2 regions of the Denitratisoma sp. agr-D3 genome follow, and region 2 is predicted to be linked to the other one. Evidence: riboswitches for the same ligand, from Rfam matches in the RefSeq annotation. Region 2 holds a riboswitch; the other holds the start of a gene.

Region 1 (6,369 bases), 180 kb from region 2:
CGATCTTCTCGGGGGAATCGTTGATGTCGATCACGTCCATCTGGGCGCGGGGCACCATGACGTCGCGGACGGTCGTCTCGGACACGGCCAGCACGCCCTCCATCATGGAGAGGCCGTCGGCGTCCAGGAGGTTGCGCTCGAAAGCGCCGTGCAGCAGTTTGAGCAGTTCTTCCCGGTCCTCCGGCTCGTGGAGCAGCAGGGCGGAAAGGCGTTCGATCAGCTTGAGCTTGGGTTTACTACTGGAAGGGTCCATTCTGGTCAGGGTTGATGGGCGATGGGTAAGGGCAGTGGTTGGACTGTCATTACCGATCACGCATCGTCCCGTCCTTGGTTATTGGTAAGGGTCGGCTATGCCCAATCGAGCAAGAATCGTGCGTTCCTTGGCTTCCATGGCCTCCGCGTCCGCCGCTCCGGTTTCGTGGTCGTAACCATGCAGGTGGAGTATGCCATGCACGATCATGTGGGCGAAATGGTCGGCCACCGTCTTGCCCTGTTCCTTGGCTTCCCGCAGCACCACGGGGAGGCAGACCACCAGGTCGCCGAGCACCTTCGGTGCGGTCTCGTAGACAAAGGACAACACGTTGGTGGCGTAGTCCTTGCCCCGGTAGTCCCGGTTCAAGGCCTGGCCTTCCTCGGCGCCCACGAAACGGATGGTCACCTCGGCGGGCCGTTCCAGGCTGGCCTGCACCCAACGGCGAAGGCGAGGCCGGGAGGGTAGGTCATCTCCGTTACAGGCATATTGCACTGCCAACGACAGGCGGTGCAATACGCCTGCGGTAGTAGGCCTACCCCCGGTCCCCCTTTTCAGGGAAGGGGGAGCGCTGGCGCTCCCCTTTAGGGAATTGGACGACCCTCCCCTCGCCCCCCTCCCCGGGGGAGGGGACGATTGATTAGCCGCCTTGGGGCGGGAGGTGATTTTGGTGAGGCGCGGTTGGGTCTGTGTTGCGGCGTGATCAGTGACTGCAGGCGGTTTTACCCTAGCCCCTAGCCCCTTGCCCCTTGCCTTCGCCGTGTCAGGATTTTTCGCCATGTTGCTCGTAGGCGGCGACGATGCGGGCCACCAGGGGGTGGCGCACCACGTCGCTGGCGTCGAAGTCGGTGAAGGCGAGGCCGCGCACCTCGGACAGGATGCGGCGGGCTTCCACCAGGCCGGACTTCTGGCCCCGGGGCAGGTCCACCTGGGTGGCGTCGCCGGTGATCACCGCCTTGGCGCCGATGCCGATGCGGGTGAGGAACATCTTCATCTGCTCGGGCGTGGTGTTCTGCGCCTCGTCGAGGATGATGAAGGAACGGTTCAGGGTGCGGCCCCGCATGTAGGCGAGGGGGGCGATTTCGATGTGGCCCTTTTCGAACAGCTTGGTCACCTTGTCGAAACCCATCAGGTCGTAGAGGGCGTCGTAAAGGGGGCGTAGATAGGGGTCCACCTTCTGGCTCAGGTCGCCGGGGAGGAAGCCCAGCTTTTCGCCGGCTTCCACGGCGGGGCGGGTGAGGACGATGCGTTCCACCTGGTCGCGCTCGAAGGCGTCCACGGCGCAGGCCACGGCCAGGTAGGTCTTGCCGGTGCCGGCGGGGCCAATGCCGAAGGTGATGTCGTGTTCCTGGATCTTGCGCAGGTATTCCACCTGGTGGGCGGTGCGGCCGTGGAGGTCGCCCTTGCGGGTGACGAGTCCGGCGGACGGGGTTTCCATGCGCGCCTTGTTGGCCAGCTCCACCAGGCCCAGTTGCACCGCGTCGATGGATAGGGGCGCTTCGCACAGGTCGTAAAAGTGACGCAGGGCCGCCGCGGCGTGGCGGGCGTTGGCCGTGTCGCCGCTGACCCGGCAGACTTCGCCACGGCGGGCGATGGCCACGTCGTAGGCGGTTTCGATCTGGCGCAGGTTTTCGTCCAGGGGACCACACAGGTTGGCCAGCCGGGCGTTGTCCACCGGGCGGAAGGCCACCTCAATGGGGCGCGGGTGGCGGACGGGTTTGGCGGTGTCGCTCAAGGTGCGGGCTGGGACGGGAAAGTGGAAAGGGCAAGGGGCCGATTGTAGCCGCTCAGTCCTTGATCACCAGTTCGCCGCGCAGGCTGTGGGGCAGGGCTTCGGTGATGCGCACCTGGACGAACTGGTTGATCAGCCGCTCGCCGCCGGCGCCGGCGGGGAAGTTCACCACCCGGTTGTTGTCGGTGCGGGCGGCCAATTCCGTTTCGTCCTTCTTCGCCCGACCCGTCACCAGCACCCGCTGCACCGTGCCCACCATGGCCTTGGAAATTTCCATGGCCTGTTCCTCGATGCGCTTTTGCAGGCGGGCGAGGCGAGCGCTCTTCACTTCGGCAGGCGTGTCGTCGGCCATCTCCGCCGCCGGGGTGCCGGGACGGGGGCTGTAGATGAAGGAGAAGCTGGTGTCGAAGCCCACCTCGTCGATGAGCTTCATGGTCTTTTCAAAGTCCTCGTCGGTCTCGCCGGGGAAGCCGACGATGAAGTCCGACGAGAGGGACAAATCCGGCCGCGCCGCGCGCAGCTTGCGGATCACCGACTTGTATTCCAGCGTGGTGTAGCCCCGCTTCATGGCCGCCAGCACCCGGTCGGAACCGGCCTGCACGGGCAGGTGCAAATGGGACACCAGCTTGGGCACCTTGGCAAAGGTGTCGATGATGCGCTGGGTCATCTCCCGAGGGTGGGAGGTGGTGTAGCGGATGCGCTCGATGCCGGGCATCTCGGCGATGGTCTCGATCAGGAAGGCCAGGTCGGCGGCGCCTTCCTCGTCCCCCAGCTTGCCCCGATAGGCATTCACGTTCTGGCCCAGCAGGGTCACTTCCTTGACGCCCTGTTGGCTCAGGTTGGCGATCTCCGCCAGGATGTCTTCCATGGGTCGGGAGACTTCCTCGCCTCGGGTGTAGGGCACGATGCAGAAGGTGCAGAACTTGGAGCAGCCTTCCATGATGGAAACGAAGGCGGTAGCGCCTTCCACCTTGGCGTTGGGCAGGGCGTCGAATTTTTCGATCTCGGGGAAGGACACGTCCACCTGGGCCTTGCCCGTCTCGCGCCGGGCGCCGATCAACTGGGGCAGGCGGTGCAGGGTCTGGGGGCCGAACACCACGTCCACATAGGGCGCCCGCTCCACGATGGCCGCGCCTTCCTGGCTGGCCACGCAACCGCCCACGCCGATGACGAGGTTGGGGTTCTTCTGCTTCAAGTGCTTGACCCGCCCCAGGTCGTGGAACACCTTCTCCTGGGCCTTTTCCCGCACCGAGCAGGTGTTGAACAGGATGATGTCCGCCTCTTCCACGTTGTCGGTCTTCACCGCATCCTCGCCCTGGGCAAGGATGTCGGCCATCTTGTCGGAATCGTATTCGTTCATCTGGCAACCGAAGGTGCGGATGAAGACTTTCTTGGTCATGGGAGTGCTGCCACTGCGGGAGGGGAAGGGGCTGAATTATAAGGGGGTTGGCTATAATCCCGGCCGCGATTGGTGAGGGGGTTCCGCAAGGGAAAACCCTCATGGGAACACGGTGAAATTCCGTGGCGGGCCCGCCGCTGTAACCGGGGACGACGCTTGCACGATGCCACTGGGCCCTGCCCGGGAAGGCGCAGGCGAAGGACGATCCGGGAGCCAGAAGACCGACCTTTCGTTGTTCCTCCACCCGCCGTGACGGTGGACCGCCCTGGACCCGCGGCCTCGCCCCACGGTTGTAACCGGAGACGAATCGGTGCATTCCTTCAAGATCAAGGCCGTTGATCGCGGCCTCGGCGTCGACCTGCAACGCAAGATCGACCAAAAAACCAAACCCCTCGGCGCCCTCGGCCAACTAGAAACCCTGGCCCTGCAACTGGGCCTGATCCAGGGCACGCTGAGCCCCCAGTTGTCCAAGCCCCACATCCTCGTCTGCGCCGGTGACCACGGTGCGGCTAAGGCCGGCGTGTCCGCTTATCCCCAGGACGTGACCTGGCAGATGGTGGAAAACTTTCTCGCCGGCGGCGCGGCCATCAATGCCTTCTCCCGCCAGCATGGCCTGGGCCTGGTGGTGGCCGATGCCGGCGTGGCCCACGATTTCGGCCGGCGCGAGGGCCTGGTGGATGCCAAGATCGCCTACGGTACGGCCAACTATCTCGAAACTGCCGCCATGACGGTCGAACAGTGCGACGCCGCCCTGGCCAAGGGCGCCGCCATTGCCCGCGACCTGGCCGCCCAAGGCTGCAACGTGCTCGGCTTCGGTGAAATGGGCATCGGCAACACGGCCTCGGCGTCCTTGCTGACCCATTGCCTGACGGCGCTGCCCCTGTCCGCCGTGGTCGGGCGCGGTACCGGCCTTGACGATGCCGGCGTGGTGCGCAAGCGCGCCCTGTTGGAGCAGGCCTTGCTGGCCTGGCCGGAACGGCCCCAAATCAGCCACCTCCCCGGTGAGGGAGAGGACGGGAGGGGGCGGAGGTCCTGTGCCCAGGTGGGCGAGCATGCTTTGAGTGTGCTTGCCCGCTTTGGCGGCTTTGAAATTGCCATGTTGGCCGGCGCCATGTTGGCCGGGGCGGAGGCCGGCATGGTGTTGTTGATCGACGGCTTCATCGTCACCAGCGCCCTGTTGGCGGCCATCGCCCTGGTTCCCGAGGTGCGCGACTACTGCGTCTTTTCCCATTGTTCCGACGAGTCCGGCCACCGTCTGCAACTCGACCACCTTGGCGCCAAACCCTTGCTGCAACTGGGTTTACGCCTGGGTGAGGGGACCGGCGCGGCCTTGGCCTGGCCTCTGTTGGCCTCCGCCAGCGGCTTTTTGCGGGACATGGCCAGCTTCGAAGCCGCCGGCGTGAGCGAGAAATCCGCCTGATCGGCGGGTTTTTTCCATTGTCCTAGCCCCAGGCACCGATACAATGTGGCCCTTTCCACTTTCGGATCAAGGATTAAGCCTATGAGCCAGTTCGGCCACTTTGCGCATCTCGACGTGTTGTTGGCGGAGCCATCCGCCATGCAGGCCCGGGTCATCGCCCATGCCTGCCAGGAGTTGGGCATCCTGCGTCTGCGCACGGTGGACGGCGGCAAGGCGGCCCTGACGGCCATGGCCGAGGTCAAGCCCGACGTGGTGATCAGCGCCCTGTATCTGCCCGACATGTCCGGCACCGAGCTGATCCAGACCATGCGCGACCAGCCGGAGCTGGAGAACGTGGCCTTCATCCTCGTCTCCAGTGAAACCCGGCCCCAGGCCCTGGATCCGGTGCGCCAGTCCGGGGTCTGCGGCATCCTGCCCAAGCCCTTTACCCCCGAGCAATTGCGCAAGGCCCTGTTGTCCACCGTGGAGTTCCTCACCGAGGACCAGTCCGCCGTGGGCGACTTCGAACCCGAGACCCTGCGCGTGCTGCTGGTGGACGACAGTCCCAACGCCCGCAAATTCATGCGCCGGGTGCTGGAGAACCTGGGGGTGGAGCATTTCGTCGAGGCCGAGAACGGCCGGCAGGCCGCCGCCATCCTGGGCGAAACCATGGTGGATTTGGTGGTGACCGACTACAACATGCCGGAGATGGACGGCCGCGAATTGGTGGACTTCATCCGCAACCAGAGCTGGCAACGTTCGGTGCCGGTGTTGATGGTGACCAGCGAAACCAACAACGGCCGTCTGGCGGCGGTGGAGGAGGCCGGCGTGTCCGGCATTTGCGACAAGCCCTTCGAGCCCGGCGTGGTGCGGCGTTTGTTGGGGAAGATCCTGAACGATCGCTGAGCCGATGGTCGTGGGGGAGTTGCGGGTTTTTCTCAGCGCCATCGGATTCTTCACCCGATTGCCGGTGCCCGCCTGGGTGGGCCATTCCGCCGCCGGCCTTGACCAGGCGGTGCGCTATCTGCCGCTGGTGGGTGTCCTGGTGGGTCTGGCCGGCGCCGCGGCCACCGAACTGGCCGCCCTGTTGCTGCCGCTGAATCTGGCGGTGCTGCTGGGCATGGCGGCCACGGCCTGGCTTACCGGCGCCCTGCACGAGGACGGTTTCGCCGACGCCTGCGACGGTTTCGGCGGCGGCTGGGACAAGGACCGTGTACTCGCCATCATGAAGGATTCCCGCCTGGGCAGTTATGGCGCCATTGGCTTGGTGTTGCTGCTGTTGGGGAAGTACCAGGCCCTGCTGGCCATCGACGACGAGCTTGAGCTGTTTGCCGGCGCCTTTGACGAGGGTTGGTCCACCCTGCCCTTTGCCCTGGTGGCCGGCCACGGGGTGTCGCGCCTGGCGGCTCTGGCAGTGATGGCCCGCCTCGACTACGCCCGGGAAGGGGAGGCCAAGGCCGCCGCCCTAGCCCATCGCCCCGGTCCGGTCAGCTTGGCGTGGGGGGCGGTCTGCGGTCTCGCGCCCTGCCTGTTCCTGCCCCGTTATTCCGTGGCCTTCGCCCTGTTGTTGGTGGCCGCCACCACGGTGC
Region 2 (6,369 bases):
ACCAGGTATTCATCACGCCCGAGGTCGCCTACGACCGGGCCGCGTCGAGCCGCTATGTACTGCTGGGCGAGTCCCACGACAGCACCGTACACCATCGCCTGCAAGGAGAGGCGCTGGCGGCGCTGGCCCAGCACAGCCGCCATCCTGCCTTGGCACTGGAGCAGTTTGACGGCGAGCACCAGGCCGCCTTGTCCGCTGCCCAGCAAAATGGCAGTCGTGATGCCGAAGTGTTGGCCGATGCCGGCCAGTTGAACCGTAAGGGCTGGCGTTGGCCCTTCTACCGGGACTTGATTGCCTTCGCGGCAGAACGGGGTTGGTCCCTGCGAGCCGCCAATTTGTCCAGGGCCACGGCGAAGGGCATCGTCATGGGAGAGGTGCAGCCGTCGTTGCCGGATTTCCCCGCCCCTGTATTGACGGCGTTGGAACAGGACATTGTCAAAGGCCACTGCGGCCAGCGACCGCCGCCGCCGATGTTGGCGGGGCTGGTGACCGCTCAGCGGGCGCGGGATGCACACATGGCCGCCAGTCTCGAAGCGGCGCCGGGCGATGGCGCGGTACTCATCGCCGGTGCCGGGCATGTGCGACGTGATCGCGCCGTGCCGCGCTATCTGCGGAACGGCGACGATGCCCTGGCCATCGCGTACCTGGAGGTCGTCGAGGGGCGCGACAAGCCCCAGGATTATGACGGCGCCACCTACGACTTGGTCTGGTTCACGGCAGCGACCGCTCGTGCCGATCCCTGCGCCAAGGTGCTGGGCGGCACTGTCGCCGGTAGCAAGGAGGGGCGATGAAAAAAACGATGGCGTTGTTGTCCTTCCTCCTGGACCTGGTCTCCGTGTGGGTTCATGGGGTGCTGTTCGCCCTTTGTCTGTTGTTCGGCATTTTCCTCGGCAATCCTTCCCTCGGCATCGTCGGCGCGATGGGGGTGTTCATCGTTCTGTTCGCCGGGTGGCTGACCCGGAGGTTGAAGCCCGTCGCAGAGGGGAGATCCTCAACCGACACATAAGCACCCCATTGCCGCAAGGGGAGTCCCTTCCCCGGAAATTTCACCTGTCTTGAAAGAAAGGAAGTTGTATGTCCCGTTATACCGGTCCCCGCCTCAAGGTGCTGCGCGCTTTAGGTACCGAATTGCCCGGCCTGACCCGCAAGGCGGTCGCCAACCGGCCCAATCCCCCTGGCCAGCACGGCGCCCACAAGGTGGCCGGGCGCAAGTCCGAGTTCGGTCAACAGTTGATCGAAAAACAGAAACTGCGGTTCAACTACGGTCTCAATGAAACCCAGTTGCGGCGCCTGGTGCTCCAGGCCCGCAAGGACCGGGGTGCCACGGGTGACAAATTGGTGGAGTTGCTGGAGCGTCGCCTGGACAACCTAGTGTTTCGCGCCGGCTTCGCGCCCACGATCCCGGCCGCGCGCCAACTGGTACGCCACGGCCACATCCAATTGAATGGGCGGCGGGTGAACATTCCCTCGGTGCGGGTCAATGTGGGCGACCGCTTCGGTCCCAACGAGAAGGGGCGCAAGCACGATCTGGTCAAGGCAAGCCTGGCGGACCCAGCTTTGATTCGCGCCGAGTGGATCGCCTACGACGAGACGACTAGCCTTGCCACTCTGGCCCATCTGCCGGACCGGGATTCCGCGCCCTTCCCCCTCGACCTGCAACGGGTGGTCGAGTTTTACGCCACCCGCATCTGAATTCGGAGTTTCGCCATGATGTCTCGTCTGCTGGAGCAGTCCATGTACGGGCTCTCGCAATTATTTCTGCTGCCGGTGCTGGTGCTGATCGTCGTCCTGTTTCTTTACGCCTTCTGGGTGCTGGGCGCTTTCGCCTTCGACGCCTGGCGCCGCCGTCGCGGCGGCGCCAGGCCCCTCGTCCAGGCCTACGCCGGCAATCCCCATCTGGACGGCGACGACCTGGATTTGCTGGCCCATCGCTTCCTTGAGGCGCCCCGCATCGCCAGCCGAGTGACGCCGATGATGGGACTGGTGGCCACGATGATCCCCATGGGGCCAGCCCTCAAGTCCCTGTCCGATGGCAATCTGGCCTCGGTATCGGAAAACCTTACCGTGGCCTTCTCCGCCGTGATCCTGGCCCTGATCGCCGCCAGCATCACCTACTGGGTGGTGAACGTGCGCCGCCGCTGGCTGGCGGAGGAAATCCTGGAAATCGAGAACCGCCGGAGTCCGACGTGAGTCGCGGCAAGCTCAAGCTGTTGCACGAACCGGAGAGTGAGGACCCGATCCTTTCGGTGGTGAACCTGATCGACATCTTCCTCGTCATCATCGCCGCCCTGCTCATCACCGTGGCGCAAAACCCGTTGCTCAATCCTTTCTCCAAACAGGACGTCACCGTCATCACTGATCCGGGCAAGCCTTCCATGGAAATGGTGGTGAAGAAGGGCGAGAAGATCGAGCACTACAAGGCCAGCGGCAACATCGGCCAGGGCGAGGGCGACAAGGCCGGTACGGCCTATCGCATGAAGGACGGCTCCATCGTCTATGTGCCGGAAGGCAAGGATTAGGCGCACCGGATACGTGAAATACATCGACTGTTAATCCACATTGAAAGGAAAGCACCATGGCAAGGATCGGCATTTTCTTCGGCACCAGCAGCGGCAGCACCCGCAAGGTCGCCAAGGCAATTCAAAAACGTTTCGGCGACGAGGTGATGGCGACGCCGGTGAACATCAACCGGGTTTCGGCGGAGGATGTCGCCGCCTACGATTGTCTGATCCTCGGCACGCCGACCCTGGGCGATGGCCAGTTGCCCGGCCAGTCGGCGGATTGCGAAGAAGAGAGCTGGGAAGAAGCCCTGGAGCGATTGGCCGATCTGGACCTGGGCGGGAAGACCGTGGCCCTGTTCGGCCTGGGCGACCAGAAGTCCTACGCCAACGAGTTCGTCAACGCCTTGGGCGAGTTGCACGACTTCGTGATCGATCGGGGTGCTCGGGTGGTGGGCTCCTGGCCTGTCGACGGTTACGCCTTCAAACATTCCGAGGCTGTGGTGGACGGCAAGTTCGTCGGCCTGGTGCTCGACCAGGACAACCAGGCCGAGCTGACCGAAGGCCGGCTCGACGTCTGGCTACGCCAGATCGCCCCGGATCTCGGCCTGCCCGTGTAACGGGATTGACCCGCCTTGCCCATAAAGGATGCGACCATGGATACACCCTCGCCAGATCAGCAGATCGCCCGCACCATCTACCTGTTGTCCCGGGCCGCCACCGTCGGCGTCTGCCGTGGGCGGATGCGCAACGTGATCCGCCAGTTGCACCAGATGACCGAGCTGCCCACCCTGCCTGCGGAAATCCGCGCCACTTGCCTCAAGGTGCTGGAGGATTGGCATGAGGCCCAGATGGAACACTTTCCGGAAACGGCGGAACCCGCATCGGCCCCCCGTCCTCACTGACGACGAAGTTCCTTACCTCCTAGGGCAACAGCAACCAACCGCTGTTGGGCCAAGGGGTCATCGGGCATTCGATGCGGCGGCAGATGCGCGGTACGGCCGGATGGCCGGATACGCAGACCACTTCGCGGATGCCGAGGGTCCGGCCATGGCTGAGGGCGGCGGCAAACAGGGCGCTCGCCAGGCCTTGGCCGCGATAGGGCGGCAACACGCTGGCCCCCAGTTCCGCCCGCTGCGCCCAGGGCACCAGGTGAAGGAGTCCGGCCAGAAGGGGGTCGCTACCGGGCGGGCGGTGGAGTACGCCGAACAGGCCATGACGGACGAAATCCATGGAATCCACATAGCGGCGGATGCCGGCGTCGTTGAGGGCGCTGCCGAAGCGGTCATAGCGGTCATCGCGATCCAGGCTGTGGAGATGGCGAGCGGCCGCGGCGCGGTCCGCTTCCGTCAGTTGCCGCAAGTGCAGGTGAAGGGGGTCGGGCTGGGTGGTGGTCGCTGGCCGTGAGTCGAGTAATTGAAAAGGCATGGTGGTTTCCGTGTTGACCGCCTGATGGATCGGCGACAGGGAAACGTCCGTCGGCCGGAGCCGTCGGGCTTGCACCATCGCCATCCGCACCCCGCAGACGGTTAAGTTGAACACGCCCTCAGCAAGAGGGCTCCAGGCAGCAGGCCGGTCTCCGGGCTCGGAAGTTTTGAACCATCGCCTTCCCAGGCATGTGCCCAGTGGCGTCTTGATGGTTCCGCACTTCCTTACCGTTGCGGGGGCAGCGCAGGCTTCTCACCTGCTTCCCGTTTCACCTCCTTTCTTTGGCAAGAAGAGGAGGCACCTGCTGTGTCTTACGTCAAATCAAAAAATCTTTATCAGAAGGTAACGCGCAAACCCAGGCGCAGGGTGCGTGGCTCCAACGGATGAATCAGGCGACCGTCGATGCCGTTGCCGCCATTGCAGCCGCCGCCTTCCAGCCGGGTACAGGAGCCACCCCAGTACTCGATATCGTTGGCCTTGCGATCGAACAGGTTGAGGATGTCGAGGGACAGCCTCATCTGCGGATCAAGGCGGTAGCCCAGTTTGAGATTGGTGAGCCAGAAGGCGGTGGATTTTTGTGTTCCGGTTTCTTCCAGATCATAGGCACCGATGTAGCGCAGACGAATACCGCCGGACCAGCGTCCCTGTTCTCCCCAACGATCCCAACTGGCGGCGAGGGAGGCGGCCAGGGGAATCGCGTTGGGCACGTGGTTGCCGCCATTGATCGGGGCATTGAAACGGGCCTGGGAGATGGCTAGGTCCGCATCAATCACCAATCCCTCGCGCGGGCTCAGATAATTGGCCCATTCCAGGCCATGACGGCGGGAACTGCCACGGGGTTCGGTGATGCCTGCATCGCCAATGAAGACCAGTTCCGAGGCCAGGTCCATTTGCCATAGGGACAGGCTGCTGTGCCAACCGGGCAGGGGCGTGGTACGAAGGCCGAGTTCACTACCCGTGGATTTAACGATCAAGGGGACCAACGCAATGCTGTTGCCGGTGGCAGGATCGACCCGGCTGGTGGCGCCGCGGGCGTCGTTGCTATGGAAGCCGCGGCCCCAATTGGCATAGAGCTCGGTATGGGCAAAGGGGCCGATCACCAAGCCGAGCTTGGGGCTGGTTTGGCTGGCCGAGGCATTGCCACCATTGCTCATGTTGAAAGTGCCGCCGGTGGCGGTGACTTCGGCATCGATACGGTCATAACGCAGACCGACACTGCTGCGTAGCCAGGGTTGCCACTGGGTCTTGGCTTCGCTGTAAAAAGTCGTGGCGGTTTGCCGTACCCGGTCTTCCCGCACCGTGGTGGTTCTGCCTCGATCCACCGTGTTGTAGAGACCCAGGGTGCCGATATTGTCGTGGCGTAACTGGCTGCCCAGCGCCAGCTCGGTGTCGCGCAAGTCGGGGCCGAAGAAAAAGCGGCCTTCCAGTTGCCCGCCCAGTATCGTGCGCTGGTCGGCCTGCTCGTGTTGGTCGCCCTGGGCGCCACTGATGTAGCCGGAAGCACTGCTGAACAGATTGAGGCCGTAGTCGACCAGCCAGAGATTGCCGCGCCAGGCCGATGTGTCGCCAGTGCTGGCCCATTCCGCCGAGAGGCTGTTGCGATGGGTGATGCCGCCATCGTTGGCCACCAGCGTACCGTAACGACCGATCTCGCCCGAGAGAATGGCCCGCTCCGGCACGTGCTCGCTGGCAACCCAAGTGGAGTGGTAGGCCATCGCGGCGAGGGAGAAACCGTTGCTGGCGGTGCCGGAAGAAAGGCGCAGGACGCCGTTGGCCTTGTGCAGGTTTTCCGGCTGATCCCAGGGACCGTTGTTGCCCGCCAGTTCGGCCGCTCCCAGCCATTGCAGGCCGTTATGTTCTCGGCTGCCGGCAACCAGGGCCCGCCGGTACTGATGTTGCCCCACCGAAACATCGGCAAAGGGGGCGGCGAGACTGCGTTGATAGTCGATGCGGGCGGAACCGGTGGAGCTGAAGTCGCCATCATCCACCGCATAGACGCTCTTCCGATAACGAAGGCTGCCCACCAGTTCGGGAATCAGAAAGTTGAGGTCCATATAGCCCTGGCCGTGGGCGTGGCTGACCATGTTCACCGGCATCCCCATCACCGAGGTGGCGAAGTCGCTGCCGTGATCGAGATTGAATCCGCGTAGAAAATATTGATTGGCCTTGCCGTCGCCGGAGTGCTGGGTCACGGTCAGACCGGGCACCGACTCCATCACCTCCGCAGGTCGCAGCAAGGGCCGGTTTGCCAGTTGCTTGGCGGTGACCGTGCCTTCCGTGGCCGAGTCGGCGAGACCGACCATGTCCTGTCCCGAGGCTGTGACGGTGATTTCCTGCAAAGTGGGAATCCCGGCGGCCTTGGCTAGCAGGGGCAGGCTCAGCAGGGAGAGCAAAGCAATACGGCCCGGCCGGGAATGATGGGCGCACGTGCGCCCGGGTGTTT

What was found. Region 2 has a riboswitch for cobalamin ahead of ACYQ2U_RS05315 (GNAT family N-acetyltransferase). Riboswitches for the same ligand answer to the same signal wherever they lie in the genome.
Region 1: it holds a riboswitch for cobalamin, as region 2 does, so the genes downstream of both, ACYQ2U_RS06175 (nicotinate-nucleotide--dimethylbenzimidazole phosphoribosyltransferase) here and ACYQ2U_RS05315 (GNAT family N-acetyltransferase) in region 2, are expected to answer to the same signal.

What each region holds. Positions count from the first base shown of each region.
Region 1 is NZ_BAAGIA010000002.1:245,546-251,914, forward strand. It holds gene ACYQ2U_RS06155 (HlyC/CorC family transporter) at 1-253, opposite strand, end outside; gene ybeY (rRNA maturation RNase YbeY) at 332-766, opposite strand; gene ACYQ2U_RS06165 (PhoH family protein) at 1,014-1,985, opposite strand; gene miaB (tRNA (N6-isopentenyl adenosine(37)-C2)-methylthiotransferase MiaB) at 2,038-3,381, opposite strand; cobalamin riboswitch at 3,435-3,625, shown strand; gene ACYQ2U_RS06175 (nicotinate-nucleotide--dimethylbenzimidazole phosphoribosyltransferase) at 3,692-4,801, shown strand; gene ACYQ2U_RS06180 (response regulator) at 4,883-5,686, shown strand; gene ACYQ2U_RS06185 (adenosylcobinamide-GDP ribazoletransferase) at 5,691-6,369, shown strand, end outside.
Region 2 is NZ_BAAGIA010000002.1:67,095-73,463, reverse strand. It holds gene ACYQ2U_RS05350 (ChaN family lipoprotein) at 1-791, shown strand, start outside; gene ACYQ2U_RS05345 (hypothetical protein) at 788-1,006, shown strand; gene rpsD (30S ribosomal protein S4) at 1,075-1,692, shown strand; gene ACYQ2U_RS05335 (MotA/TolQ/ExbB proton channel family protein) at 1,708-2,190, shown strand; gene ACYQ2U_RS05330 (DUF2149 domain-containing protein) at 2,187-2,519, shown strand; gene ACYQ2U_RS05325 (flavodoxin) at 2,576-3,118, shown strand; gene ACYQ2U_RS05320 (hypothetical protein) at 3,155-3,403, shown strand; gene ACYQ2U_RS05315 (GNAT family N-acetyltransferase) at 3,423-3,926, opposite strand; cobalamin riboswitch at 4,052-4,246, opposite strand; gene ACYQ2U_RS05310 (TonB-dependent receptor) at 4,262-6,369, opposite strand, start outside.